3 regions of the Pseudomonas sp. GD03903 genome follow, and region 2 is predicted to be linked to each of the others. Evidence: predicted binding sites of a transcription regulator. Region 2 holds the regulator's gene; each other region holds the start of a gene.
What was found. Region 2 encodes LexA, which represses DNA repair genes until DNA is damaged. Its sites were predicted from a motif close to CTGTNTNNNNANACAG; they were not measured.
Positions count from the first base shown of each region.

Region 1: a site for LexA is predicted at 1,143-1,158, ahead of recN (DNA repair protein RecN). Genes of this name have one in related genera too.
Region 3: a site for LexA is predicted at 4,766-4,781, ahead of imuA (translesion DNA synthesis-associated protein ImuA). Genes of this name have one in related genera too.

Region 1 is NZ_JAOCBT010000008.1:235,167-245,051, forward strand. It holds gene recN (DNA repair protein RecN) at 1-1,119, opposite strand, end outside; gene grpE (nucleotide exchange factor GrpE) at 1,321-1,884, shown strand; gene dnaK (molecular chaperone DnaK) at 1,975-3,891, shown strand; gene dnaJ (molecular chaperone DnaJ) at 4,014-5,144, shown strand; gene dapB (4-hydroxy-tetrahydrodipicolinate reductase) at 5,224-6,030, shown strand; gene carA (glutamine-hydrolyzing carbamoyl-phosphate synthase small subunit) at 6,219-7,355, shown strand; gene leuE (leucine efflux protein LeuE) at 7,399-8,052, shown strand; gene carB (carbamoyl-phosphate synthase large subunit) at 8,072-9,885, shown strand, end outside.
Region 2 is NZ_JAOCBT010000027.1:32,283-42,167, reverse strand. It holds gene mfd (transcription-repair coupling factor) at 1-2,401, shown strand, start outside; gene N5C91_RS28430 (CsiV family protein) at 2,414-3,073, shown strand; gene N5C91_RS28425 (S-methyl-5'-thioinosine phosphorylase) at 3,209-3,946, opposite strand; gene nagZ (beta-N-acetylhexosaminidase) at 4,094-5,092, opposite strand; gene N5C91_RS28415 (L,D-transpeptidase) at 5,104-5,628, opposite strand; gene N5C91_RS28410 (TetR/AcrR family transcriptional regulator) at 5,686-6,402, opposite strand; gene lexA (transcriptional repressor LexA) at 6,654-7,268, shown strand; gene sulA (SOS-induced cell division inhibitor SulA) at 7,282-7,755, shown strand; gene N5C91_RS28395 (hypothetical protein) at 7,800-8,039, opposite strand; gene N5C91_RS28390 (DUF6586 family protein) at 8,152-8,673, opposite strand; gene topA (type I DNA topoisomerase) at 8,741-9,885, opposite strand, start outside.
Region 3 is NZ_JAOCBT010000024.1:19,545-29,429, forward strand. It holds gene N5C91_RS27050 (VRR-NUC domain-containing protein) at 1-1,625, shown strand, start outside; gene N5C91_RS27055 (ATP-dependent DNA helicase) at 1,622-3,937, shown strand; gene imuA (translesion DNA synthesis-associated protein ImuA) at 4,880-5,494, shown strand; gene N5C91_RS27065 (DNA polymerase Y family protein) at 5,502-6,911, shown strand; gene N5C91_RS27070 (error-prone DNA polymerase) at 6,908-9,885, shown strand, end outside.

The DNA.
Region 1 (9,885 bases), on a different contig from region 2:
CGGTGCCGCGTCCTGGCGGATATGGCTGAGCTCGTCGGCTTTCTCCTGGTAGTGGCGGGCATAGGCGGCCAGTTCGTCGCCCAGGCGCTCCACGGCTTCGTCGTCGGCGTTCAGCGCTTCCAGTTCGTCCAGCAGGCGCTGTTGCAGGTCCTGCAGCTCGTGTGGCTGTACGCGGTGCTTGCGGGCGAGGCTATAGATGGCGTCCATGCGCTCTTCCAGCTGTTGCAGGCGCATGGGGTCGGCATCGAAGTGATCGACGAAGCGGTTCAGCTCGCCGATGGCTTCTTCCACCTGGATCTGCGCGCTGGACAGCAGGTTCACCGCTTCGCCCAGGGCGGCCGGTTGGCTCTGGAAGGCGGTGAGCCGATTGAGGCTGGAGGTCAGCGCTGACAACACATTGCCGGCATCGTTTTCACTGCACAGCTCGACTACCTGGCGGCAGGCTGCGATCAGGCTGCCGGCGTTGCTCTGGGTCTTGTGTTCGGCTTCCAGTGACTCCAGCTCGTTGTCGCCCAGGCCGAGGTTTTCCAGTTCTTCCAGCTGATAGCTGAGCAACTGGTGGCGGGCACGCTGCTCGTCACCGTTGCGCGACAGGCGGTCGAGCTCCTGGCGGGTCTGCTTCCAGCGCTGCGCGGCGAGGTGTACCTGGCGCGCCAGATCCTGGCTGCCGGCGTATTCGTCGAGCAGGCGGCGATGGGTGTCGGCCTTGAGCAGCGACTGGTGCTCGTGCTGGCTGTGGATGTCGATCAGCAGTTCGCCCAGATGCTTGAGGTCGCCCAGCGGGCAGGGCGTACCGTTGATGTAGGCGCGCGAGCGGCCTTCGGCGGTAATCACCCGGCGCAGGATGCACGGGCCGTCCTGTTCCAGGTCGCGCTCGGCGAGCCAGTCGCGGGCCTCGGCAATCGCGCTGACATCGAAGCTGGCGAGAATGTCCGCCTTGTCGGAGCCAGGGCGTACCGCGCCGCTGTCCGCCCGGTCGCCCAGGGCGAGGCCAAGGGCGTCGAGCATGATCGACTTGCCGGCGCCCGTCTCGCCGGTGATCACGGTCATGCCGGCGGCGAGCTCGAGATCGAGGTGCTCGACGATGGCGTAGTTGTGAACGGAAAGATGAACCAGCATGGGCGGTGGCTCCGTAGATAGGTCTGGTTATTTATACAGTATTTTTTGTCGCTGGCAATTCCCTCCGCGTCGCCGATATGCCGGCCCCTGAAGTGCCGGCCCTTGAAGTCGGAGAAAGGCGCCCCATATACACGGCAGAGCCGCGGACCATTGGGTTCGCCTTGTTTTCAAAGGCTTATTTTCTTTTTTTAGGAGAGTGGCATGTCTGACGAACAACAGACTCAGGATTCCCAGTTCAACGAGCAGCCGGACGCCGGCGCTACCGGGGATCTGAACGCCCGCGTGCTGGAACTGGAAGAACAGGTCGCCGCGGCGAAGGATCAGAGCCTGCGCGCCGTTGCCGAGCTGCAGAACGTCCGCCGTCGTGCCGAGCAGGACGTGGAGAAGGCGCACAAGTTCGCCCTGGAGAAATTCGCCGGTGACCTGCTGCCGGTCGTCGATACCCTCGAGCGTGCGCTGGAGATGTCGAATCCGGAAGACGAGGCGATCAAGCCGATGCGCGAAGGCATCGAGCTGACGCTGAAGATGTTCCACGACACGCTGGTGCGCTACAACCTCGAGCCAGTCGACCCGCACGGCGAGCCGTTCAACCCGGAACATCACCAGGCCATGGCCATGGAAGAGAGCATCCGTCTCGAGCCGGGCAGCGTGGTCAAGGTGTTCCAGAAGGGTTACCTGCTCAATGGTCGCCTGCTGCGCCCGGCAATGGTCGTGGTCAGCAAGGCACCGGAACAAACTCCGCCTTCGATCGACGAGAAGGCTTGAAATCCACCACCCGGTCCCCATCTGGGTAATCAACCGAGCCAAAGACCCGCAACAGGGTCAGCGCGGAATCTAATTTCTGGAGAGTGAAATATGGGCAAAATCATTGGTATCGACCTGGGGACCACCAACTCCTGTGTGTCCATCCTGGAGAACGGTAACGTCAAGGTCATCGAGAACGCCGAAGGCGCTCGTACCACCCCGTCGATCATCGGCTACGCCAACGACGGCGAAATCCTGGTAGGTCAGCCGGCCAAGCGCCAGGCTGTGACCAACCCGACCAACACCCTGTACGCGGTCAAGCGCCTGATCGGCCGTCGCTTCGAAGAAGAAGTCGTACAGAAAGACATCAAGATGGTCCCGTACAAGATCGTCAAGGCTGACAACGGCGACGCGTGGGTCGAGGCCAAGGGCCAGAAGATGGCTCCGCCGCAGGTCTCCGCCGAAGTCCTGAAGAAGATGAAGAAGACCGCCGAGGACTACCTGGGCGAGCCGGTCACCGAAGCGGTCATCACCGTTCCGGCCTACTTCAACGACAGCCAGCGTCAGGCCACCAAGGACGCCGGTCGTATCGCCGGTCTGGACGTCAAGCGCATCATCAACGAACCGACCGCGGCTGCGCTGGCCTATGGCCTGGACAAGGCCAAGGGCGACCACACCATCATCGTCTACGACCTGGGTGGCGGTACCTTCGACGTTTCCGTGATCGAGATCGCGGAAGTCGACGGCGAGCACCAGTTCGAAGTACTGGCCACCAACGGTGACACCTTCCTCGGTGGTGAAGACTTCGACCTGCGCCTGATCGACTACCTCGTCGAGGAGTTCAAGAAAGAATCCGGCATGGACCTCAAGGGCGACCCGCTGGCCATGCAGCGCCTGAAGGAAGCTGCCGAGAAGGCCAAGATCGAGCTGTCCTCGACCCAGCAGACCGACGTCAACCTGCCGTACGTCACCGCTGATGCCTCCGGCCCGAAACACCTGAACGTCAAGGTTTCCCGCGCCAAGCTGGAATCCCTGGTGGAAGACCTGGTCACCCGCACCATCGAGCCGTGCCGCGTTGCGCTGAAAGACGCAGGCCTGGACGTCTCGAAGATCGACGAAGTGATCCTGGTCGGCGGCCAGACCCGCATGCCGCTGGTGCAGAAGACCGTTGCCGAGTTCTTCGGCAAGGAAGCGCGCAAGGACGTCAACCCGGACGAAGCCGTTGCCATGGGTGCTGCCATCCAGGGCGCGGTACTGGCCGGCGACGTGAAGGACGTGCTGCTGCTCGACGTCACCCCGCTGACCCTGGGTATCGAAACCCTCGGTGGCGTGATGACCGCGCTGATCGACAAGAACACCACCATCCCGACCAAGAAGTCGCAGGTGTTCTCCACTGCCGATGACAACCAGGGCGCCGTGACCATCCATGTGCTGCAGGGCGAGCGCAAGCAGGCCGGGCAGAACAAGTCGCTGGGCAAGTTCGACCTGGCCGACATCCCGCCGGCTCCGCGCGGCGTGCCGCAGATCGAAGTGACCTTCGACATCGACGCCAACGGCATCCTGCACGTCGGCGCCAAAGACAAGGCCACCGGCAAGCAGCAGTCCATCGTGATCAAGGCCTCCTCCGGTCTGTCCGAGGACGAGATCCAGCAGATGGTCCGCGACGCCGAGGCGAATGCCGAGGAAGACCGCAAGTTCGAGGAGCTGGCCGCTGCCCGCAACCAGGGTGATGCGCTGGTCCACGCCACTCGCAAGATGGTCACCGAGGCTGGCGACAAGGCCACCGCCGAGGAGAAAGCCGCCATCGAGAAAGCCCTCGGCGAGCTGGAAGTTGCCGTGAAAGGCGACGACAAGGCCGAGATCGAGGCGAAGATGAATGCGCTGTCCCAGGCATCCACTCCGCTGGCGCAGAAGATGTACGCCGAACAGCCGCAGCCGGGTGCTGCCGCTCAGGGCGAGGCCGCTGACGACAAGGCTGGCGACGATGTCGTCGACGCCGAGTTCGAAGAGGTCAAGGAGAACAAGTAAGCCGCGTGCTTGCTTCCGCTCCGGCGCACCGACCAGCGTGTCGGTGCGCATGAAACGTCACGCGGGGGCTTGCTCCCGCGTTGGCGTGTCTGGGGGAGAGGTTTTCAAGGTGCAAAGAATTTATGGCCAAACGTGATTTTTACGAGGTACTGGGTGTCGAGCGTGGCGCCAGCGAAGCGGACCTGAAGAAGGCCTATCGCCGGCTCGCCATGAAGTTCCACCCGGACCGCAATCCCGGCGACAAGGAGGCCGAGGATAAATTCAAGGAGGCCAACGAGGCGTACGAAGTCCTGTCCGACGCCAGCAAGCGTGCGGCCTACGATCAGTACGGCCACGCCGGTGTCGACCCGCAGATGGGTGGCGGCGGAGCTGGCTTCGGTGGCGCGAGTTTCTCGGACATCTTCGGCGATGTCTTCAGCGACTTCTTCGGTGGCGGTGGTGGACGCGGCGGCTCCCGTGGCGGTCCGGCCCGTGGCGCCGATCTGCGCTACACCCTCGATCTGGACCTGGAAGATGCCGTTCGCGGCACCACCGTGACCATCCGCGTTCCGACCCTGGTTGGCTGCAAGACCTGCAGCGGCAGCGGCGCCAAGCCTGGTACCACGCCGGTCACCTGTACCACTTGCGGTGGTATCGGCCAGGTGCGCATGCAGCAGGGCTTCTTCTCGGTGCAGCAGACCTGCCCGCGTTGCCATGGCAGCGGCAAGATGATCACCGACCCTTGTGGCTCCTGCCATGGTCAGGGCCGTGTGGAAGAGCACAAGACCCTGTCGGTGAAAGTCCCGGCTGGCGTCGACACCGGTGACCGCATCCGCCTGACCGGCGAAGGCGAAGCCGGTGCTCATGGTGGCCCGGCGGGCGACCTGTACGTGGTGGTGAACGTGCGCGAGCACGACATCTTCCAGCGCGATGGCAAGCACCTGTACTGCGAAGTGCCGATCAGCTTTGCTGATGCTGCGCTGGGCGGCGAGCTGGAAGTGCCGACGCTCGATGGTCGCGTGAAGCTGAAGATCCCTGAAGGTACCCAGACCGGCAAGCTGTTCCGTCTGCGCGGCAAGGGCGTTGCCCCGGTGCGTGGCGGCGGTGCTGGCGACCTGATGTGCCGTGTCGTGGTGGAGACTCCGGTGCAGTTGGACAAGCGCCAGCGCGAGCTGCTCGAGGAGTTCCGCAATACATTGCAGGGCAACTCTTCCAACTCGCCCAAGGCCAGTGGCTGGTTCGAGGGCATGAAGCGCTTCTTCGACGACCTTTAACTTCTGCGGCAGGCGGTGGGTGGCAGGCTTCAGGAGTCTGTCGCCTGCAGCCTGCGGCTTGCAGCCTGGAGCTGTTTTTATGCGACGTATAGCTGTAATGGGTGCCGCCGGGCGCATGGGCAAGACCCTCATCGAGGCCGTGCAGCAGACTGGTGGCAGCGCTGGCCTGACTGCAGCGGTGGACCGCCCGGACAGCACCCTGGTGGGTGCTGACGCGGGCGAGCTGGCCGGCCTGGGCCGTATCGGCGTGCCGCTGTCGGGCGATCTCGCCAAGGTGGTCGACGAGTTCGATGTGCTGATCGACTTCACCCACCCGACCGTGACCCTGAAGAACCTGGAAGTCTGCCGCAAGGCCGGCAAGGCCATGGTTATCGGTACCACTGGCTTCTCCGCGGCGGAGAAGGAACTGCTGAACGAAGCGGCGAAAGACATCCCGATAGTCTTCGCGGCCAACTACAGCGTCGGCGTGAACCTCTGCCTGAAGCTGCTCGACACCGCCGCCCGCGTTCTGGGTGACGATGTGGATATCGAGATTCTCGAAGCGCATCACCGCCACAAGGTCGATGCGCCGTCCGGCACCGCGCTGCGCATGGGCGAAGTCGTTGCCAATGCACTGGGGCGTGATCTGGAGAAGGTCGCTGTCTATGGTCGCGAAGGCCAGACCGGTGCTCGTCCGCGCGAGACCATCGGCTTTGCTACCGTGCGTGCCGGCGACGTGGTGGGCGACCACACCGTGCTGTTCGCCGCCGACGGCGAACGCGTGGAAATCACCCACAAGGCCTCGAGCCGCATGACCTTTGCCCGTGGCGCCGTGCGTGCCGCGCAATGGCTGGAAGGGCAGGCCAACGGCCTGTACGACATGCAGGACGTACTCGGCCTTCGCTGAGCGGCATGGCCGTACGTCGTGCAAAAGGTGGACCATGATGTCGCATTTCTGTAAACTACAGCTTTAGTGTGTCCACTAAAAGCAGCGCAGCATGAATCACATAAAAAGCGGGATGACTTCTTCTGATGTCATCCCGCTTTTTTACAATCTGCGCACGCCCAGCCAGGCTTGAACTACGGGAGGTCTTCTTGACTAAGCCAGCCATACTTGCACTTGCCGACGGCAGCGTTTTTCGCGGTGAAGCCATCGGCGCCGACGGTCAGACCGTCGGAGAGGTGGTGTTCAACACCGCCATGACCGGCTACCAGGAAATCCTTACCGATCCTTCCTACGCCCAACAGATCGTCACCCTGACCTACCCGCACATCGGCAACACCGGCACTACCCCGGAAGACGCCGAGTCGAACAAGGTCTGGGCTGCCGGCCTGATCATTCGCGACCTGCCGCTGCTCTCCAGCAGCTGGCGCGACAAGCAGTCCCTGCCGGACTACCTGAAAGAGAACGGCACCGTCGCCATCGCCGGTATCGATACCCGTCGCCTGACTCGCATCCTGCGCGAAAAGGGTTCGCAGAACGGCTGCATCCTGGCTGGCGACGACGCCACCGAGGAAAAAGCCCTCGAACTGGCGCGCGGCTTCCCGGGCCTGAAGGGCATGGACCTGGCGAAAGTCGTGTCCTCCACCGAGAAGTACGAGTGGCGCTCCAGCGTGTGGAACCTGGACACCGACAGCCACCCGGAAATCGCCGCCGCCGACCTGCCGTACCACGTGGTCGCCTATGACTTCGGTGTGAAGCTGAACATCCTGCGCATGCTGGTCGCCCGTGGCTGCCGCCTGACCGTGGTGCCGGCGCAGACCCCGGCCAGCGAAGTGCTGGCTCTGAATCCGGACGGCATCTTCCTCTCCAACGGCCCTGGCGACCCCGAGCCTTGCGACTACGCCATCCAGGCGATCCGCGAGTTCCTCGACACCGAGACGCCGATCTTCGGCATCTGCCTGGGTCACCAGCTGCTGGCTCTGGCTTCCGGCGCCAAGACTGTGAAAATGGGCCATGGCCACCATGGCGCCAACCACCCGGTGCAGGACCTGGATTCGGGCGTGGTGATGATCACTAGCCAGAACCACGGTTTCGCCGTGGATGAAGCGAGCATGCCGGCCAACCTGCGTGCCACCCACAAATCGCTGTTCGATGGCACCCTGCAGGGCGTCGAGCGCACCGACAAGGTGGCCTTCAGCTTCCAGGGTCACCCGGAAGCCAGCCCCGGCCCGCACGATGTGGCTCCGCTGTTCGACCGCTTCATCGCGGCGATGGCCGAGCGCCGCTGAGTCCCGGCTGTTTTCGAGAGAGACGGAAGAGGGAAAGAAGATGATGCCGACCCTGGGAATCACCGACCTCTGGACCTACGTCCTGGGTACGTTGTTCATCGTCCTGCTGCCGGGGCCGAACTCGCTGTTCGTCCTCGCCACCGCCGCCCAGCGCGGCGTGGCCTCGGGCTACCGGGCGGCGAGCGCGGTGTTCCTCGGCGATGCGATCCTGATGTTCCTGTCGGCACTGGGTATCGCCTCGGTCCTCAAGGCCGAGCCGATGCTGTTCCTGGGCCTGAAGTACGTCGGCGCCGCCTACCTGTTCTATCTGGGCATCGGCATGCTCCGTGGTGGCTGGCAGAAGCTGCGCCACCCACTGGAAGCGGCCGCCGCGCCGGCCAGGGAAGTGGACGTCAACCAGCCGTTCCGCAAGGCACTGCTGCTGAGCCTGTCCAACCCCAAGGCGATCCTCTTCTTCATCTCCTTCTTCATCCAGTTCGTCGACCCGGGTTACGCCTATCCCGGCCTGTCGTTCCTGGTGCTGGGTACGATCCTCGAGATCATCAGCGCCCTGTACCTCAGCTTCCTGATTTTCTCCGGTGTGCGTCTGGCGGCCTGGTTCCGTCGGCGGCAACGGCTGGCTGCCGGCGCCTCGAGTGGCGTCGGCGCCCTGTTCGTCGGCTTTGGCGTGAAGCTGGCCAGCGCAACCCTTTCCTGAATATTGCAACGAGAGTCCCATGCCCAAGCGTACAGACATCAAGAGCATCCTGATCCTCGGCGCCGGCCCGATCGTCATCGGCCAGGCCTGTGAGTTCGACTACTCCGGCGCGCAGGCCTGCAAGGCCCTGAAGGAAGAAGGCTTCCGTGTCATCCTGGTGAACTCCAACCCGGCCACCATCATGACCGACCCGGCCATGGCCGACGCCACCTACATCGAGCCGATCAAGTGGCAGACCGTCGCCAAGATCATCGAGAAGGAGCGCCCTGACGCGCTGCTGCCGACCATGGGCGGCCAGACCGCTCTGAACTGCGCCCTGGATCTGGAGCGCCACGGCGTTCTGGAACAGTTCGGCGTGGAAATGATCGGCGCCAATGCCGACACCATCGACAAGGCCGAAGACCGTTCGCGCTTCGACAAGGCTATGCGTGACATCGGCCTGGCCTGCCCGCGCTCGGGCATCGCCCACACCATGGAAGAAGCCTACGGCGTGCTGGAGAAGGTCAACTTCCCGTGCATCATCCGTCCGTCCTTCACCATGGGCGGCACCGGCGGCGGCATCGCCTACAACCGCGAAGAATTCGAGGAAATCTGCACCCGTGGTCTGGACCTGTCGCCGACCAACGAACTGCTGATCGACGAATCGCTGATCGGCTGGAAGGAATACGAGATGGAGGTTGTCCGCGACAAGAAGGACAACTGCATCATCGTCTGCGCCATCGAGAACTTCGACCCGATGGGCGTGCACACTGGTGACTCGATCACCGTCGCGCCGGCACAGACCCTGACCGACAAGGAATACCAGATCATGCGCAACGCCTCGCTGGCGGTGCTGCGTGAGATCGGCGTGGAAACCGGCGGCTCCAACGTGCAGTTCGGCATCTGCCCGAACACTGGCCGCATGGTCGTGATCGAGATGAACCCGCGCGTATCGCGTTCCTCGGCGCTGGCTTCCAAGGCCACCGGCTTCCCGATCGCCAAGATTGCCGCCAAGCTGGCCGTCGGCTACACCCTCGACGAGCTGCAGAACGACATCACCGGTGGCCGCACCCCGGCGTCCTTCGAGCCGGCGATCGACTACGTCGTTACCAAGATCCCGCGTTTCGCCTTCGAGAAATTCCCGAAAGCCGACGCCCGCCTGACCACCCAGATGAAATCCGTGGGTGAAGTCATGGCCATCGGCCGTACCTTCCAGGAGTCCGTGCAGAAAGCCCTGCGCGGCCTGGAAGTCGGCGCCACCGGTTTCGATCCCAAGCTCGACCTGAGCAACCCGGAAGCCGAGAGCATCCTCAAGCGCGAGCTGACCGTGCCCAATGCCGACCGCATCTGGTACGTCGCCGACGCCTTCCGCGCCGGCAAGAGCATCGCCGAAGTCTTCGACCTGACCCGCATCGACGAGTGGTTCCTGGTGCAGATCGAAGACCTGATCAAGGACGAAGAGCGCGTGAAGACCCTGGGTCTGTCCGCCATCGACCGCGACCTGATGCTCAAGCTCAAGCGCAAGGGCTTCTCCGATGCGCGCCTGGCCACCCTGCTGGGCGTGACCGAGAAGAACCTGCGCAACCACCGCCACAAGCTCAAGGTGCTGCCGGTGTATAAGCGCGTGGACACCTGCGCCGCTGAATTCGCCACCGATACTGCCTACATGTACTCGACCTACGAGGAAGAGTGCGAAGCCAATCCGTCGACTCGCGACAAGATCATGATCCTGGGCGGCGGTCCGAACCGTATCGGCCAGGGCATCGAGTTCGACTACTGCTGCGTACACGCCGCGCTGGCGATGCGTGAAGACGGTTACGAGACCATCATGGTCAACTGCAACCCGGAGACCGT
Region 2 (9,885 bases):
TGCCGAGTCGCTGCCGGAGCTGGCCATCGAGGCCAAGGCCAGCGAGCCGCTGGCACGCCTGCGTCAATTCATCGAACAGTTCGACGGGCGCATCCTCTTCACCGCCGAATCTGCCGGTCGCCGCGAGGTGCTGCTGGAACTGCTGGCGCGGCTGAAGCTGCGCCCGGTCGAGGTCGAAGGCTGGCCGGGCTTCCTGGCGCACAAGGACCGCCTGGCGATCACCATCGCACCGATGGACGAAGGCCTGCTGCTGGACGCCGACCAGGGCCAGCCGGGCATCGCCCTGGTGGCCGAGAGCCCGCTGTTCGGCCAGCGCGTCATGCAGCGCCGGCGTCGCGAGAAGACCCGCGACGGTGGCGAGAACGTCATCAAGAATCTCACTGAGCTGCGTGAAGGCGCGCCGGTGGTGCACATCGACCACGGCGTCGGCCGCTACATGGGCCTGATCACCCTGGAGATCGACGGCCAGAACGCCGAATTCCTCGCGCTGCAGTACGCCGACGAAGCCAAGCTCTACGTGCCAGTGGCCAACCTGCACCTGATCGCCCGCTACACCGGCAGCGACGATGCCCTGGCGCCCCTGCACAAGCTGGGCTCGGAGACCTGGCAGAAGGCCAAGCGCAAGGCCGCCGAACAGGTCCGCGACGTCGCCGCCGAACTGCTCGACATCTACGCTCGCCGGGCCGCGCGCAAGGGCTACGCGTTCAAGGACCCGCAGGTCGACTACGCCACCTTCTCCGCCGGCTTCCCCTTCGAGGAAACCCCGGACCAGCAGACCGCCATCGAAGCAGTGGTCGCCGACATGCTCTCGGAAAAGCCGATGGACCGTCTGGTCTGCGGCGACGTGGGCTTCGGCAAGACCGAAGTAGCCATGCGCGCGGCCTTCGTCGCGGTGCACAGCGGCAAGCAGGTCGCCGTGCTGGTGCCCACCACCCTCCTCGCCCAGCAGCACTACAACAGCTTCCGCGACCGCTTCGCCGACTGGCCGGTGACGGTCGAGGTGATGAGCCGCTTCAAGTCTGCCAAGGAAGTCGAAGGCGCCGTGGGTCAGCTCGCCGAGGGCAAGGTCGACATCGTCATCGGCACCCACAAGCTTCTGCAGGACGACGTCAAGTTCAAGAACCTCGGCCTGGTGATCATCGACGAGGAACACCGCTTCGGAGTACGGCAGAAGGAGCAGCTCAAGGCCCTGCGCAGCGAGGTGGACATTCTCACCCTTACCGCCACGCCGATCCCGCGCACCCTGAACATGGCCGTGGCCGGCATGCGCGACCTGTCGATCATCGCCACGCCACCGGCGCGCCGGTTGTCCGTGCGCACCTTCGTCATGGAAGAGCAGAAGTCGGTGATCAAGGAAGCCCTGCTGCGCGAACTGCTGCGCGGCGGCCAGGTGTACTTCCTGCACAACGAAGTGAAGACCATCGAGAAGTGCGCCCGCGACCTCGCGGAGCTGGTTCCCGAAGCGCGTATCGGCATCGGCCACGGGCAGATGAACGAGCGCGACCTGGAACGGGTGATGAGCGACTTCTACCACAAGCGCTTCAACGTGCTGGTGGCCTCGACCATCATCGAGACCGGCATCGACGTGCCCAGTGCCAACACCATCCTCATCGAGCGCGCCGACAAGTTCGGCCTGGCCCAGCTGCACCAGCTGCGCGGGCGCGTCGGCCGCAGCCACCACCAGGCCTACGCCTACCTGCTGACCCCGCCGCGCAAGCAGATGACCCCGGACGCCGAAAAGCGCCTGGAAGCCATCGCCAACGCCCAGGACCTTGGCGCCGGCTTCGTGCTGGCCACCCATGACCTGGAAATCCGCGGCGCCGGCGAACTGCTCGGCGATGGTCAGAGCGGGCAGATCCAGGCCGTGGGCTTCACGCTCTATATGGAAATGCTCGAGCGCGCCGTAAAGGCCATCCGCAAGGGCGAGCAGCCGAACCTGGAACAGCCGCTGGGCGGCGGCCCGGACATCAACCTGCGCGTGCCGGCGCTGATCCCGGAAGACTACCTGCCGGACGTCCACGCCCGCCTGATCCTCTACAAGCGTATCGCCAACGCCGCCGACGAAGACGGCCTGCGCGAGCTGCAGGTGGAAATGATCGACCGTTTCGGCCTGCTGCCGGAGCCGGCGAAGAACCTTATCCGTCTGACTTTGCTGAAACTGCAGGCGGAAAAGCTCGGGATCGTCAAGGTAGATGCCGGCCCCCAGGGAGGCCGGGTAGAATTCGCCGCCGATACCTGCGTCGACCCGCTGGTGCTGATCAAGATGATCCAGAGCCAGCCCAATCGGTACAAATTCGAAGGGGCCACCCTCTTCAAGTTCCAGGTGCCGATGGAGCGCCCGGAAGAACGCTTCAACACGCTGGAGGCGCTGCTCGAGCGCCTCACGCCACAGACTCACTAAGGATTCCGTGCAATGCGCCTGTTCCAACCCCTGCTGCTGTCGCTGGCACTGCTGTCTCCGGCGGCCTTTGCCGAGCCTTACCAGGTAGAGCTGATCCTCTTCCAGCAGTCCGGCGACGTCGTGCTCGCCAGTCGCCCTGCCCCGGATGACTGGGCCAAGGCCGCGCAACCGCCTGGCCCGGATAGCTCGCGGCCCACAGCGATGGACGCCCAGGTCGCCAAGCTCAAGCAGAACGAAGGCTTCCAGGTGCTGATGCACAAGGCCTGGCGCCAGGAGATCGATGCCAACCCGGTGAAGGTTTCCCTGACCGAGGGCGCCCAGCGTGACGGCCACTTCCCGGTGGAAGGCACCGTCACCCTCAGCCAACAGCGCTTCGTGAACACCCAGACCGACTTCTGGATCAACCAGTTCGGCCAGGACGGCCTGCTCGCCGCCAGCCAGCACATGGTCCAGGAAGCCAGCCTGAAGAACAGCGTGCTGACCTACCTCGATCACCCCAGCCTGGGCATGTTGATCAAGGTCACCCCGCTCAATGCCAAACCCGCCTCCGCCCCGCCGCCCGGCATGGAAGACGAGGCGCCGACCGGCCCTGACGCACCGCAGCAGCCCGCGCCGGCCGCTCCGGCGGACGGCGGCTTCGACGCCCCGCCGCCGGCACAGCCCGCGCAATAACAAAAAAGCCCGGCATTCGCCGGGCTTTTTACTTTGCTCTTCGTAGGAGCGAGCTTGCTCGCGAACCCGCTAGGCGCGGTGCCAAGCGGTTCGTGAGCAAGAACTAGGCGTCCCCCTCGCTCCTACAGTATTGGCTCAGCTCACCAGCACGCGCCCGAGCACCTCACGCACCTTGCCGATGCCTTCGTGAAGCGCCTGCTCGATCTCGGCCATGGTGATGATGCCGCTGGACTTGCCTGCCGCCGGGTTGACCACCAAGGACAGGCACGCGTATGGCAGGTCCAGCTCACGGGCCAGCGCCGCCTCGGGCATGCCGGTCATGCCGATGATGTCGCAACCGTCGCGCTCCAGCTTGGCGACTTCTGCCACGGTCTCCAGGCGCGGGCCCTGGGTCGCGGCATACACGCCATGGCTGCTGTACGCATAGCCCAACGCCTGCAGGGCGGCGATCAGCTTGAGGCGCAGCGGCTCGTCGTAGGGATGGCTGAAATCGATGTGCGTGACATGCTCGATGTCGCCGGCAAAATAGGTGTGTTCGCGCCCCCAGGTGTAATCGACGATCTGGTGCGGCACACACAGGTGACCACTGCCCATGGCGGCGTGAATGCCGCCCACGGCGTTCACTGCCAGGATGGCTTCGGCACCGGCCTGCTGCAGCGCCCAGAGGTTGGCACGGTAGTTCACCTGGTGCGGCGGGAAGCGATGCGGATGACCATGACGGGCGAGGAACAGCACCTCGCGCCCGGCAAATTCGCCGCGCTGGATGGCCGCCGAGGGCGAGCCGTAAGGGGTGTCCAGTTCGATGGCGTCCTTCAGGGTCAACCCTTCCAGCTGGGTCAGACCGGTACCGCCGATGATGGCGTAGACAGTCATGCTTCTATCCTCAAATTATCCCTGCGATCGCGCGAGCTAGAGCAGAACAAGGCGGAAGGATGGATTGGACGCGGAGTTGACTTCAGGTCAATGAGCAGTCTGATCCAGCCTTCCAACGCAGTTATGCCGACGCGCAGCAGATCGCTATCAGTCGATCAGTTGTGCGGCACGCAGCTCACCCACGGCTTGTTGCCAGCGCGGCAGCTGCTTGTATTCGATGCCCGGCCAGGCTTTGGCACGCATGCGCTCAAGGCGCTGCGGCGCGGTGACCCTCAGGCGTTGCAGGGCGCTCAGGGCCAGCTCGGCGGAGGCGCGGTCATTGCACACCAGCCCCATATCGCAGCCTGCGCTCAGCGCAGCCTCGATGCGGTTGGCGGCATCGCCGACCACATGGGCGCCAGCCATGGACAGGTCATCACTGAAGATCACCCCGTCGAAGCCCAGTTCGCCACGCAGAATGTCCTGCAGCCAGCGTCGGGAGAAGCCGGCCGGATTCGGATCGACCTGCGGGTAGATCACGTGTGCCGGCATCAGCGCATCCAGCTCGCCGGAAAGACGCTGGAATGGCACCAGGTCGACGGCGCGAATCTGCTCCAGCGTGCGCTCGTCCTCGGGGATCCCCACATGGGAGTCGACTTCCGCCCAGCCATGGCCAGGGAAATGCTTGCCGGTAGAGGCCATGCCGGCGGCGCGCATGCCACGGATGAACGCTCCAGCCAACGCAACGGCACGCTCGGGATTGCCTTCGAAGGCGCGGCTGCCGACCACGGCGCTGCGCTGGTGGTCCAGATCCAGCACCGGAGCGAAGCTCAGGTCGAGCCCCACCGCCAGCACCTCGGTCGCCATCAACCAGCCGCACTGCTCAGCCAGTCGTTCGGCGTTGGGGTTATCGGCGATGGCACGCATTGCTGGCAGACGCAGGAATCCCTGGCGCAGGCGCTGCACCCGGCCCCCCTCCTGATCCACCGCGAGCAGCAGGTCGGGGCGCACCGCGCGGATGGCGGCCATCAGCTCGCGCACCTGGCGCGGCGACTCGATGTTGCGGGCGAATATGATCAGGCCGCCGACTTCCGGCTGGCGCAGGATCTGGCGGTCCTCGGCAGTGAGCCAGGTGCCGCCGATGTCGAGCATCAGTGAGCCTTGCATGTACATTCCTTTCAATTCAATTGCGCCACGCGCCACTCGGGGCAGGCGGCTTCTTCGATTCGGACCCGGCAATGGAGGGGAACTCTGGGAAAGAGTTCCAGCAGGTCGTCGTTGCGCAGACGGATACATCCGTGGGACAGCGGCGTGCCCATGGGCTCGCAGTCCGGCGTTCCGTGCAGGTAGATGTAGCGGCGGAAGGTATCGACCTCACCCATCCGGTTGCGGCCCCGCTCACAGCCGCTGAGCCAGAGGATGCGCGAAAGGATCCAGTCGCGGCCGGGAAACTCATCGTGGAGCCCGGCCGTCCAGACCTCGCCGGTCCAGCGTCGCCCTTTCAGCACCGCACCTTTGGGCAGCCCCTCGCCGACGCGCGCGCGAACCTGGTGCAAGCCGCGCGGCGTGCATCCGGAACCATTGCATTCCCCAGCGCCGTTGGCGGCGCTGGATACAGGGAAGCGCACGACAAGACGCCCCGCGGCAAAGCCGTAGAGCATCTGGTCAGCAAGGGAAATATGGAGAAGATCGAGATCAGCCATGGCCGGCTACTGTAGCCGATCAGGCCGATGCAGCCCAGCGCAAGGCCGGGCCCAGGTTCAAACCTTGGCGGGTGCGGGCGCGCTGCTGGATTTGCTGCGCGGCTTGAGCTGCGCGCCAGCCAGCGAAGGATCACTGACGCCACTGTCGGCACGCATCCCGGCGGCCAGGAACGGCACCATCAGACGCATCACCTGCTCGATGGAAGTATTCACGCCGAAATCGTTCTCGGCCATGGCGCGCAGGGCCTTGATACCGGACATGCTGAACACTGCGGTACCCAGCATGAAATGCACGCGCCAGAACAACTCCAGCGGCGGCAGGCGCGGGGCCGACTCATTCACCAACAGCATGAAACGGCGGAAAACCTTGCCATAGACTTCTTCAAGGTATTTGCGCAGGTGCCCCTGGCTCTGGCTGAACGCCAACCCCAGCAGGCGCATGAAGATCGACAGGTCATTGCCGCTGCGAGGCTTGACGGCCATGGCCTGGACGACGAGCAGTTCCAGCAGTTCTTCCAGGGTGGCACGCGGCGCATCGGGCTTGGCCTGGCGGCGATCCAGCTCCTTTTCGAGGCTGGCGCAGAACGGCCCGAGGAAGCGCGAGAAAACCGCCTGAATCAGCGCCTTCTTCGAGCCGAAGTGATAATTCACCGCCGCGAGGTTCACACCCGCCTTGCTGGTGATCAGACGCAGGGAGGTTTCGGCGAAGCCTTTCTCCGCGAACAGCTGTTCCGCAGCATCCAGGATGCGTTCGACGGTTTCCGACTGGGCCATGGCTACTCCGCCTGACAAACACTTGTTTGAAACATACGTTTCAGCGTCTTGTATTGTCAAGCAAAGTGCGATGGATTGTTACCAATATCATGGCAATGCGACGAGACACCTTATTAGCAGCAAGACGCTTGCCAACGCCCAAAGGTTACATGCACGAACGTACCACTGACAGCCGCATGCGATAAAAGCATTGCCAGCCCGCCATCACTGTATATAATTCCAGTCACTGTATAAAAAGCCAGAGTATGGACATGCTGAAGCTCACGCCGCGCCAAGCCGAGATCCTCGCCTTCATCAAACGCTGCCTGGAAGCCAACGGCTACCCGCCCACCCGTGCGGAAATCGCCCAGGAACTCGGCTTCAAGTCGCCCAACGCCGCCGAGGAGCACCTGAAGGCCCTCGCCCGCAAAGGCGCCATCGAAATGACCCCGGGCGCCTCCCGCGGCATCCGCATTCCCGGCTTCGAACCCAAGGCTGCTGCCAATGACGATGAACTGCCGATCATCGGCCGCGTCGCCGCTGGCGCCCCGATCCTGGCCGAGCAGAACGTCGACGACACCTGCCGGATCAATCCCACCTTCTTCAACCCGCCAGCCGACTACCTGCTGCGCGTACGCGGCCAGAGCATGAAGGATGTCGGCATCATGGACGGCGACCTGCTCGCCGTGCACGTCACCCGCGAGGCGCGCAATGGCCAGATCGTGGTCGCCCGCCTGGGTGAAGAGGTAACGGTGAAGCGCTTCAAGCGTGAAGGCAGCAAGGTCTGGCTACTCGCCGAAAACCCGGAGTTCGCCCCCATCGAGGTCGACCTCAAGGAACAGGAACTGGTCATCGAAGGCTTGAGCGTCGGCGTGATCCGTCGCTGAACAGGAGACATCCATGCAGTACCCGCAGCCGCAGAACCTGCCGCAACTCCCGCTCTTCCAGGAAGCACTCTGGGCAAGCGGTACTGCTCCCCTGCTCCCGGAGCTGATGGAAGACGAGCCCACCGCCGACGAGAGCGCCTTCAGTGAAATCGCCCTGCGTGGCCTCCCCGGTCAATGCCTGACGCTGCTGGCGCCGATGCTCCGCGAGCTCAGTGAAGAGAGCGACTCGCGCTGGCTGACATTGATCGCCCCACCGTCGAGCCTGACTCCGGATTGGCTGCGCAAGGCAGGCCTGAACCGCCAGGGCATCCTGCTGCTGCCAGCCCGCGATCAGGCCGCCGCCCAGGCGCTGGCCTGCGAGGCGCTGCGCCTGGGCAATAGCCACACCGTGGTGAGCTGGCTGAATCTCAGCGCCAAAGCGCGCACGCAACTATCCCGCGCCGCCGTCGCCGGCCAGGCGCAGAGCCTGAATATTCGTCTGGGATGATCTGATCGGGAAGCTTCGCCGCGAGCGCGGCGAAGCGGCAGAACTCAGTGCAGTACGCGCGGACCTTCGTCGTCCACGCCCATGTCTCCGCCCTCGGCGAGACGGCCAGCCATCTGCACACCGACATTGAACATCGCCTTGGCGATCTCGATATGCTGACCCTGCAGGAAGCCCTTGGCATCGGCGGAGAACTCCAGGGTCACCAGCGCCTCCTCCTCGTCCGCGCGACGCAGCACGATACGCCCGTCAGGCAGCTCGACAATTTCCAGAAATGAGGTTGGCATAGCGACGTTCTCCACAGCAGAACGCGTAGTGTAACAGCCACATCCGCCGCACCCTAGCCAAAGCTTTCACGGACCGACCGGAAGGCCGGCTCCGCGTGAGTCAGGGTGAGGGTCAGAGTTCGGTGAGCGATGCGCGGAAGCGCAGCACCAGTTCCTTCAGGGATTTGCGCCAGGTTTCCAGCTCGTCGTTGCCCAGCTCGATCGGCGCTTCGTCGTCGACATTCACCGCCTGGATCAGCGGCTGGGTCGGATCGACCTTGGCTTTCTTCGGTTCGCTCGGCGGCTGGAACAGCGCGGCATAGGCAGCCAGCAGGCGACCCAGCCAGGCTTCTGGCGACTGCGCCAGCTCGACCATTTCCGCCAGCTCAGGGCTTGGAGCGGCGGCCAGAACCTCGGCGTTCAGCAGCATCTCGACGCGCGGCGCACCGGCCTGAGGTAGGCGGTAGTAACCGGCGATCTCATGGGCCACACCCAGCACGGCACCATAGAGATGGAACAGCGCCGCTTCGCGCTCGGCCTGGATGCGCGCCTGGGCATTCATCGCACGCGCCGTTTCGGCGCTGCGCCAGGCTTCCAGGGCAAGACCGGCGAAGAACAGCTTCTGGTTGGTGCGGGTATAGAGTTCGTTCGCCATGACCGGGCCCTCTGCAGTCGACTTCGGCAGTATAAGCACGCCCCGCCTCGGCGGGGCGCGCCTTCCATCAGCGCTTGTCTTCGACCTTCCACTTGCCGCCGTCGAAGAAAGCACGCCAGCCGGTGGGCTTGCCGTCGACCTCGGACTGCACGTACTGCTCCTTGGTCTTGCGGCTGAAGCGGATCACCGCCGGGCGGCCATCCGGATCTTTTGCCGGCGCGGCGAGCAGGAAGTGGTACTTCGGATCCAGCTCTTCCTTGTGCGGGATCAGCTCGGCCACCAGCGGAGCGCGGGTCTCGCGGTTCTTCGGGAACTGGCTTGCAGCCAGGAACAGGCCGGAAGCGCCGTCACGCAGTACGTAGATGTCGTCCACCTTCTCGCACTTGAGTTCCGGCATGCGGATGGCGTCCATCTTCGGCGGTGCAGGCTCGCCATTCTTCAACAGCTTGCGGGTATTCTTGCAGGTCGGGTTGGTGCAACCGAAGAACTTGCCGAAACGGCCGGTCTTGAGCTGCATCTCGCTGCCGCACTTGTCGCATTCCAGGCTCGGGCCTTCGTAACCCTTGATGCGGTACTGGCCTTCTTCGATCTCGTAGCCGGCGCAATCCGGGTTGTTGCCACAGATGTGCAGCTTGCGCTTCTCGTCGACCAGGTAAGCATCCATCGCGGTGCTGCAGATCGGGCAGCGATGCTTGCCACGCAGCACGCGGGACTCGGACTCGCCCTCGTCATCCGCGGCGATCTCGTCACCCGGAATCAGGTTGACGGTCGCCTTGCAGCGTTCTTTCGGCGGCAGGCTGTAGCCGGAGCAGCCGAGGAATACGCCGGTGGAAGCAGTACGGATCATCATCGGCCGGCCGCACTCGCGGCAGGGGATGTCAGTCAGGGTCGGCTGGTTGGCGCGCATGCCGTCGTTGGCAGCCTCGGCCAGGTCGAGCTTCTTGCGGAAGTCGCCGTAGAACTCGTCCAGCACGTTTTTCCAGTCGCGTTCGCCCTGGGCCACGTCATCGAGGTTCTCTTCCATGCCGGCGGTGAAGCCGTAGTCCATCAGGTTGGAGAAGCTCTCGTTGAGGCGGTCGGTGACGATGTCGCCCATCTTTTCCGCGTAGAAGCGGCGGTTGTGGGTGGTGACGTAGCCGCGCTCCTGGATGGTGGAGATGATCGCCGCATAGGTGGACGGACGGCCGATGCCGCGCTTTTCCAGCTCCTTGA
Region 3 (9,885 bases), on a different contig from region 2:
TCTACTACCTGACCAACTTCCACCGCGCCCTCGACTGGATCGACGAACGCTACGCCGACCTGCTCGACGCCGAGGAAGCCCGCTTCATCACGGACTTCCGCACGCTGCCGCTGCCCTCGCGGGCGCTGCTGGTGCGGTTGGTGATGCGCAAGGGACCGCACTTTCGCGCCGGCAAGCTGAGCTATGCCGAGATCGGCGATATCCCCGAAGCCGCCGCACCGCTGCTGGAGCTGGGCTGGCTGGCCGACGACTACCCGCTGACACTGCACGAACTGCTGCCGCTGCTGCTCAAGGACGAACTGCTTGCGCGCTTCCGCGACGACCTGCCACGCGCCTCGCTGAAGAAGGCCGAGCTCTACGAGCACCTGTACGCCTATCACCAGCAGGTGCAGCCGTTCGATAGCTGGTACCCGGACCTCGACCGCCTCTACACCCTGATGGCGACGCCGCTGTGCGACCGCCTGCGCCTGCTGTTCTTCGGCAACCTGCAGCAGGACTGGTCCGAGTTCGTGCTCGCCGACCTCGGCATCTTCCGCTACGAAAGCGTCCCTTTCACCGCCGATTCCCGCGCCTTCCGCCGTCGTGACGAGCTGGAGGCCTACATCCACCTGTGGAACGGCGCCGTCCGCTTCGACGCTGGCGAATCCATCGCCGAGCTGCTGGTCGAGCTGAGCGAGTTCCGCAGCGACAACGCCTACCTGCAAGCCCGCCACGGCCGCCTGCTCTACCGCATGGCCTACCAGCTGGAGCGTGACGGCGAGCTGGACGCCGCCCTGGCGCTCTATCAGCGCACCACCGCCGGCGGCTCGCGGCAGCGGCAGATCCGCGTGCTGGAACGTCTACAGCGCTTCGAGGATGCGCATGCCCTGGCCCAGGCCGCGCTGGCCGCGCCGGAAAGCGACGGCGAGCTGCAGCTTGTGGAGCGCGCGCTGACACGACTGGTCCGCCAACTCGGGCTGCCGAAGGAAAAAGCGGCCAAGCCCGTACCGCCGTTGCGTATCGACCTGGAACTGCCGCGCCCCGACGTCAACGTCGAATTCGCCGTGCAATCCGTGCTCCACGAGGAAGAAGCGCCAGTGCACTACGTGGAGAACGCGCTGGTCTGCAGCCTGTTCGGCCTGCTCTGCTGGGACGTGATCTTCGCCCCGCTGCCCGGCGCCTTCTTCCACCCCTTCCAGGCCGGGCCGAGCGATCTGTATCGCGGCGATTTCGTCAGCCGCCGCGCCGAGGCCTTCGCCGCACGCCTGGCACTGCTGGACAGCGACGCCTATCTGGCGGCGATCCGTGAAACCTACACGGCCAAGCACGGCATCCTCTCGCCCTTCGTGCACTGGGAGCTGCTCGACGAGAGTCTGCTGGCGCAGGCCCTGCACTGCCTGCCGGCCGCGCACCTGAAGCTGTGGTTCGCGCGCCTGCTGGCCGACCCTAAGGCCAACCGCGCCGGCATGCCCGACCTGATCCAGTTCTGGCCCGGCGAGGCACGCTACCGGATGATCGAAGTGAAAGGCCCCGGCGACCGCCTGCAGGATAATCAGAAGCGCTGGCTGGCCTTCTGCGCCGAGCACGGCATGCCGGTGGAAGTCTGCTACGTGCGCTGGCAGGGCGAGGCGGACGAAAGCCAATGAGCTACGCCGTCGCCGTGCGCGCGCTGTGCGAATTCACCGCCAAGGAAGGTGACCTCGACCTGCGCTTCACCCCCGCGCCCACCGCCCAGGAAGGCATGGCCGGGCACGCCACGGTGGTCTCGCGGCGGGGGCTTGGCTATATCGCCGAGCTGCCGCTGCGCGGCGAGTATCCGGGGCTGGTGGTCAGCGGTCGCGCCGATGGCTACGACCCCGACGCCAACCTGCTGGAAGAGATCAAGACCCACCGCGGCGACGTCGCACGCATCCCGCAGAACCACCGGCTGCTGCACTGGGCACAGGTGAAGGTGTACGGCTGGCTGCTGTGCCAGACGCTGGAGATCGATGCCATCGATCTCGCCGTCGTCTACTTCAACGTCATCACCCAGAAGGAAACGCTATTCCGCGAGCGCTTCGCCGCCGATGACCTGCGGACCTTCTTCGAGCTGCAATGCAGCCGCTTCGTGAAATGGGCCGAGCAGGAAAGCGCCCACCGCGTCGAGCGCGACCAGGGGCTGGAAACACTGCGCTTCCCCTACGCGGACTTCCGCCAGGGCCAGCGCATGCTCGCCGAATCGGTGTACCGCGCCGCCCGCGACGGCCAGACGCTGATGGCCCAGGCCACCACCGGCATCGGCAAGACCCTTGGCACCCTGTTCCCGCAGCTCAAGGCCTTCCCCGGGCAGAAGCTCGACCGCTTGTTCTTCCTCACCGCCAAGACCCCCGGCCGGCGCCTGGCCCTCGACGCCCTGGCGACCCTGCGCCAGCAGGACGCCGCGCAGCCCTTGCGCGTGCTCGAACACGTCGCCCGCGACAAGGCCTGCGAACACCCGGACAAATCCTGCCACGGCGACTCCTGCCCCTTGGCCAAGGGTTTCTACGACCGTCTGCCCGCCGCCCGCGAGGCCGCGCTCAAGCAGCGCTGGCTGACCCAGGAAGCACTGCGCGAGGTGGCGCTGCAGCACCAGGTCTGCCCCTACTACCTGAGCCAGGAACTGTGCCGCTGGGCCGACGTGGTGGTGGGCGACTACAACTACTACTTTGACATGAGCGCCCTGCTCTACGGCCTTACCGTGCTCAACGACTGGAAGGTCACCCTGCTGGTGGACGAGGCGCACAACCTCATCGAGCGCGGCCGCGGCATGTACAGCGCCGAGCTCGACCAGTCCGAGTTCAACGCCCTGCGCAAGGTCGCCCCGGCCGGGTTGAAAGGCGTGCTGGAGCGCGTCGGCCGGCACTGGAACCAGATGCACCGCGACCAGGAGGTCGACTACCAGATCTACCCGACGGTGCCGGACCTGTTCATCGCCGCGCTGCAGAAAGCCGTCAGCGCCATCACCGACCACCTCACCGACCAGCCCACCGGCAACGAGGCCGAACTGCTGCGCTTCTACCTCGATGCCATGCTGTTCTGCCGGCTGGCCGAAGCCTACGGACCGCACTCGCTGTTCGACATCACCCGCCACGACGGCAGCGGCCAGCGCACACTCTCCACCCTATGCCTGCGCAACGTGGTGCCGGCGCCCTTCCTCGAACCGCGCTTCGAGGCGGCCCACAGCACCACGCTGTTCTCCGCCACGCTGAACCCGGCCAATTACTACGCCGACCTGCTCGGCCTGCCGGAAGACACCACCTGGCGCGAAGTGGAATCGCCCTTCCGCGCCGAGCAACTGGAAGTCCACGCGCTGAGCAACCTGTCCACCCGCTACCAGCACCGCGAGGCCAGCCTGTCGCCGATCAGCACGCTGATGGCCCGGCAGTTCCGCGCACGCCCCGGCAACTACCTGGCGTTCTTCAGCAGCTACGCCTACCTGCAGCAGGCGCTGGAGCGCTTCGCCGCCGAGCACCCGGATATTCCGCGCTGGGTGCAGTCGCGCAGCATGAACGAGATCGAGCGCCAGGCCTTCCTCGACCGCTTCACCCCGCACTCGCAGGGCATCGGCTTCGCCGTGCTCGGCGGCGCCTTCGGCGAAGGCATCGACCTGCCGGGCGACCGCCTGATCGGCGCCTTCATCGCCACGCTGGGCCTGCCGCAGGTGAACGAGGTCAACGAGGAGATCAAGCAGCGCATGCAGGGCATGTTCGGCGACGGCTACGACTACACCTACCTGTTCCCCGGCTTGCAGAAGGTCGTCCAGGCGGCCGGCCGGGTGATCCGCACGCCGACGGATTCGGGGGTGATTTACCTGCTCGATGATCGATTCAACCAGCCCGCCGTGCGGCGGTTGTTGCCGGGGTGGTGGAAGCCAGAGCGGCTGAAGTTCGTTGCCGATCCGCCGCAGTTCAAGGCGCCGCTGGGGTATCTGTTGCTGTAGCCCATCGCCTGGCATTCCCTGCAGGAGCGGAGCATGCCTGGCTTCGGGTTGGGCGTTTCTGCGCCGCTTAGGTGTACGCGCAGGCTTCTTGTTTCGCCCCCTCGGGCGAGTCACTTTTCTCAAACGCCAGAAAAGTAACCAAAAGCGCTTGCCCCGACATACGGCCCGGCTTCGCTGGGTTCCCCCTCGCCGCCACCATTTTAGGGGCACGCCGCGAAGGGCCATCCCTGGCCCATCGCGGCTCTGGCGGCATCCATGCCGCCAAACCCCGAAAATGGTGGCGTCGAGGGGCCTCCTGTAAGGGGCGGTTGCGCGCCTGGACCTATGGTTTTTCTTTGTTGTTTTTTCGTGTTGTCTCGACCAAGCACATCGCGGAGAAGCTGCGCTCCTATGAACGAACAGCTCTGGATTTGGATTAGGTTTGGCCCTTGAAGATTTCCAGAGAAATATCCACACACGCCGAACGCCCCTTTCAGGAGGCCTCGTTGAAGCGGAGTTTCAGGGGTTGAGCGACATGGATGTCGCGAGAGCTGCGATGGGCCAGGGATGGCCCGTCGCAGCGTGCCCCTGAAACTTCGCTTCAACGAGGGAATTTTTCGCTTAAGCGAAAACCGGATGGAGGGGCAAGACCTTTGGTTACTTTGCGTCGTTTGGCAAAGTGACTCGCCCGAGGGGGCGAAACAGGAAGCCTGCGCGCACTCCGGCGCGACGCGGGAAACAAAAGCGCGAGGCACACACATCGCGGACGGAGTCCGCTCCTACAGAACGCCAGCGCACCCAGCCCCATCCAGACCAACCGCCATTGACGGCGCCACCCCACCGGATAAACTGTACATCCATACAGTTATTTCCGAGCAACCCCATGCAACACCCACCCATCCTTCGCCCCCGGCCCTTCTGCCGGGCGCATGAGCGTCGCCGCTCGCCGGCCGGGAGGCCGTGATGGGCAGCGTGGTCGCGCTCGACACCCTGTTCCACCAGCGCCAGGTCTGGAAAGGCCAGCCCCAGGGCCTGCCACCCAGCCAGCAGCCCACCGGCCACCCTACGCTGGACGCAGCCCTGCCCACGGGCGGCTGGCCAGAAGCCGCGCTCAGCGAAATCCTCCTGGCCCAGGAAGGCGTCGGCGAACTTCAACTGGTCTGGCCGACCCTCGCGCGGCTCAGTGCAGCCGGCGAGCGCATCGTGCTGGTCGGCCCACCCCACGTGCCCTACCCGGCAGCCTGGCAGGCGGCCGGTGTGCTGCTCGACCAACTGAGCATCGTCCGCGCCACAGGTCGAGATGCCCTCTGGGCCGCCGAGCAGTGCCTGCGCTCGGGCAGCTGTGGCGCCGTGCTGTGCTGGCCGCAGCAGGCCGACGACCGCGCCCTGCGCCGCCTGCAGGTAGCTGCCGAGACCGGGCAGACCCTGGCCATCGCCTACCGCTCGCAGCGTGAAGCGCTCAACCCATCGCCCGCCGCACTGCGCCTGGCGCTGGACGCCACCCCGGCACAGCTGCGCGTACTCAAGTGCCGTGGCGGGCTGGCGCCGGCGCGGCCCATCCCGTTGCCCTGGCACTGAGGCCGGCATGCTCTGGGCCTGCATTCTCCTGCCGCAACTGGCGATGGACGGCGCGCTCCGTGGCCGTCCCGAGCCGGACGCGGCCCTGGCGCTGCTCACCGGACCAGCGCAACGCCGCGTGCTGCAGGCGGTGAACCCGGCGGCACGGGCGCTGGGGCTCAAGCCCGGCCAGTCGCTCACCGCCGCCCAGGCTCTGAGCCGCGATTTCGAAACCGCCGAGTACGACCTGGGCGAAGTGCAGCGCTGGCAGGACCTGCTGGCCGCCTGGGCCTACGGCTTCAGCTCGCAGGTCAGCCAGCACTACCCGCGTGCGCTGCTGATGGAAGTACAGTCCAGCCTGCAACTGTTCGGCCCCTGGCCGCGCTTCGAGGCGCGGCTGCGCGAGGAGTTGAGCGCCCTGGGCTTCCGTCATCGCATCACCGCCGCGCCCAATCCAGCCGCCGCACGCATCCTCGCCAATGGTCACGACGGCGTGGCAATCCACGACAACCAGCAACTGCACCAGTACCTGGGCAGGATGCCGCTGGAGCGCCTGGGCCTGGAGCGCGACGCCGCCACTTCGCTGGGCCGCATGGGCCTGCGCAACCTGCAGCAACTGCTCGCCCTGCCGCGCGAGAGCCTGGCCCGGCGCTTCCCGCCGCAGGTATTGCGGCAGGTCGATACCCTGCTCGGCCAGCGCCCGCTGGCCCTGGAGTTCTACCGGCCGCCGGACAGCTTCGAGTCGCGCATCGAGCTGAACTTCGACGTGGAATCCACCCAGGCCCTGCTCTTCCCGCTGCGCCGCCTGACCGCCGACCTCGGCGCCTTCCTCGTCGGGCGCGACAGCGGCGTGCAGCGCTTCGTCCTGCACCTGGAGCACCACGACGGCCCGGACACCCAGATGCCGGTGGGCCTGCTCAGCGCCGAGCGCGAAGCGGCGATGCTCTTCGAGCTGAGCCGTGGCCGCCTGGAGCAATTGCAACTGCGCGCCCCGGTGCACAGCGTGCGGCTACTGGCCGAAGACCTGCCGCCCTTCGTGCCGCAGCACCGCGAGCTGTTCGACGACCGCCCGCAGCAATCCCAACCCTGGGAACAACTGCGCGAACGCCTGCGCGCGCGACTGGGCGACGACGCCGTGCACAGCCTCGGCGGCCTCGCCGACCATCGCCCGGAGCGCGCCTGGCAAGGCAACGCCACGCCACACCTGCCCATTGCCGAGGTCCCGCGCCCCGGCTGGCTGCTGGCAGAGCCGCAACCGCTGCGCGAGTTCGCCCCGACTTTGCTGGCCGGGCCTGAACGCATCGAATCCGGCTGGTGGGACGGCGAGGACATCCGCCGCGACTACTACCAGGTACGCACCCGCAGCGGGCAGCGCGCCTGGGTGTTTCGCCCGGTGGGCGAAGACGGCCCGTTGCTGCTGCACGGCTGGTTCGCATGAACGCGCCGGATGAAGGCCCCGGCTACGCCGAGCTGCACTGCCTGTCCAACTTCAGCTTCCAGCGCGGCGCCTCCAGCGCCGCCGAGCTGTTCGGGCGAGCGAAGAAGCTCGGCTACCGCGCCCTGGCGATCACCGACGAATGCAGCCTGGCCGGCATCGTCCGCGCCTGGCAGGCCTCGAAGGAAACCGAGATCCCCCTGATCACCGGCAGCGAACTGAGCATCGAGCAGGGCCCGAAACTGGTGCTGCTGGCGGAGAACCTCACTGGCTACGAAAACCTCTGCCGCCTGCTCACCCATGCCCGCCGTCGCGCCGAGAAAGGCAGCTACCGTCTGGTGCGCGCGGACTTCGACGACAACCTCGAGCACCTGCTGGCGATCTGGCTGCCGCGAGACGACCAGGACGTTGACGGCCTGTGGCTGCGCGAACGCTTCCCCGAGCGCCTGTGGCTGGGCGTCGAACTGCACAAGGGCCCGGACGACGCCGGCAAGCTGTGCCGCCTGCGCGAACAGGCCGCGCGCCTGGCCATCCCCGCCGTGGCCTGCGGCGACGTGCACATGCACATCCGTGGCCGCCGCGCCCTGCAGGACTGCATGACCGCTATCCGCCAGCACCTGCCGGTGCACGAGGCCGGACAGTACCTCTATCCCAACGGCGAGCGACATCTGCGAACGAAGGAGGCGCTGGCGGCGATCTATCCGGCCGAGTTGCTGGCGGAGACGCTGAAGATCGCCGAGCGCTGCAGCTTCAATCTCGGTCAACTGGATTATCAGTATCCGCGCGAGCTGGTGCCCGAAGGCCACACGCCCACCACCTGGCTGCGGGAGAAGACCGAGGAAGGCATCCTGTGCCGCTGGAAAGACGGCGCCAATGCCGCCGTCCGCCAGCGTGTCGAGGATGAGCTCGCGCTGATCGCCGAGCTTAAGTACGACAGCTACTTCCTCACGGTCTACGACATCGTCGCCTTTGCCCGCAGCCAAAGCATTCTCTGCCAGGGACGCGGCTCGGCGGCCAACTCGGTGGTCTGCTTCGCCCTGGGCATCACCGAGCTGGACCCGACTCGCGAGCACGTGCACCTGCTGTTCGAACGCTTCATCTCCCGCGAGCGCAACGAGCCGCCGGACATCGACGTCGACTTCGAGCACGACCGCCGCGAGGAAGTCATCCAGTACGTGTTCCGCCGCTATGGCCGCACGCGCGCCGCGCTCACCGCCGTGGCCAGTACCTACCGTGGCGCCGGCGCGGTGCGTGACGTAGCCAAGGCGCTGGGATTGCCGCCGGATCAGGTCGGCGCGCTGGCCGACTGCTGCGGTGCCTGGAGCCGCGAAGCGCCGCACACCGACCGCCTGCGCGAAGCCGGCTTCGATCCGGAGAGCCCGATCCTGCGGCGAGTGCTGGCGCTGACCGGGCAATTGGTCGGTTTCCCCCGGCACCTGTCGCAGCACCCCGGCGGTTTCGTCATTTCCCAGCAACCGCTGGAAACCCTGGTGCCGGTGGAAAACGCCGCCATGCCCGAGCGTACCCTGATCCAGTGGGACAAGGACGACCTCGACGCCGTCGGTCTGCTCAAGGTCGATGTGCTCGCTTTGGGGATGCTCAGTGCCCTGCGCCGCTGCTTCAACCTGATCGCCGACTATCGCGGCAAGCACTGGACCCTCGCCACCCTGCCGCAGGAGTGCAAGGAGACCTACGCGATGATCAGCCGCGCCGACACCGTGGGCGTGTTCCAGATCGAGTCCCGCGCGCAGATGGCCATGCTGCCGCGCCTGCGACCCGAGACGTTCTACGATCTGGTGATCGAAGTCGCCATCGTCCGTCCCGGCCCGATCCAGGGCGACATGGTGCATCCCTACCTGCGCCGGAGGAACAAGGAAGAGCCGGTCGTCTATCCCTCCGAGGAACTCAAGCCAGTATTCGAGCGCACCCTCGGCGTGCCGCTGTTCCAGGAACAGGTGATGCAACTGGCGATCATCGCCGCCGAATACACGCCCGGCGAAGCCGACCACCTGCGCCGCTCCATGGCCGCCTGGAAACGCCACGGCGGCCTGGAGCCGCACCGCCAACGGCTATTCGAACGCATGACCGCCAAGGGCTACGAGCAGGAGTACATCGCGCGCATCTTCGAACAGATCAAGGGCTTCGGCAGCTACGGTTTCCCCGAATCCCACGCCGCCAGCTTCGCCCTGCTTACCTACGCCAGCTGCTGGCTGAAATGCCACGAGCCGGCGGCCTTCACCTGCGCACTGATCAACAGCTGGCCCATGGGTTTCTACAGCCCCGACCAGTTGCTGCAGGATGCCCGCCGCCATGGCCTGGAGATTCGCCCGGTGGACGTGCGCCACAGCCACTGGGACTGCACCCTGGAACCCATCGCCGAACGCCAGCCGGCGATCCGCCTCGGTTTGCGCATGGTGCGCGGGCTGCGTGAAGAAGTCGCCGATGCCATTGCCCAGGCCCGCGAGCAACGCCCCTTCGCCGATGCCGCCGACCTCTGCCTGCGCGCCCACCTGGATAACCGCGCCCGCGAGCAACTGGCCGACGCCGGCGCCCTGCGTGGCCTCGCCGGCCACCGGCACAAGGCGCGCTGGGCGATCGCCGGGGTCGAGCCGCAACTGCCGCTGTTCGCCGGCCAGGTCACCGAAGAAGCACCGGTCAGCCTGCCGCTGCCCAGCCGTGGCGAAGACCTGCTCACCGACTACGCGACCCTCGGCACCACCCTCGGCCCACACCCCATGACCCTGCTGCGCGGCGCCCTCAGGGCCCGCCGCTGCCGCAGCTCGCGGGACCTGTTCAAGCTCGAAGCTGATCGCCCGGTGCGTGTCGCCGGCCTGGTGGTCGGCCGGCAACGGCCGGGGACGGCCAGCGGCGTCACCTTCGTCACCCTGGAAGACGAGTTCGGCATGATCAACGTGATCGTCTGGCGCGACCTTGCCGAACAACAGCGCCGCCCCTTCCTCAGCGCCCGCCTGATGCA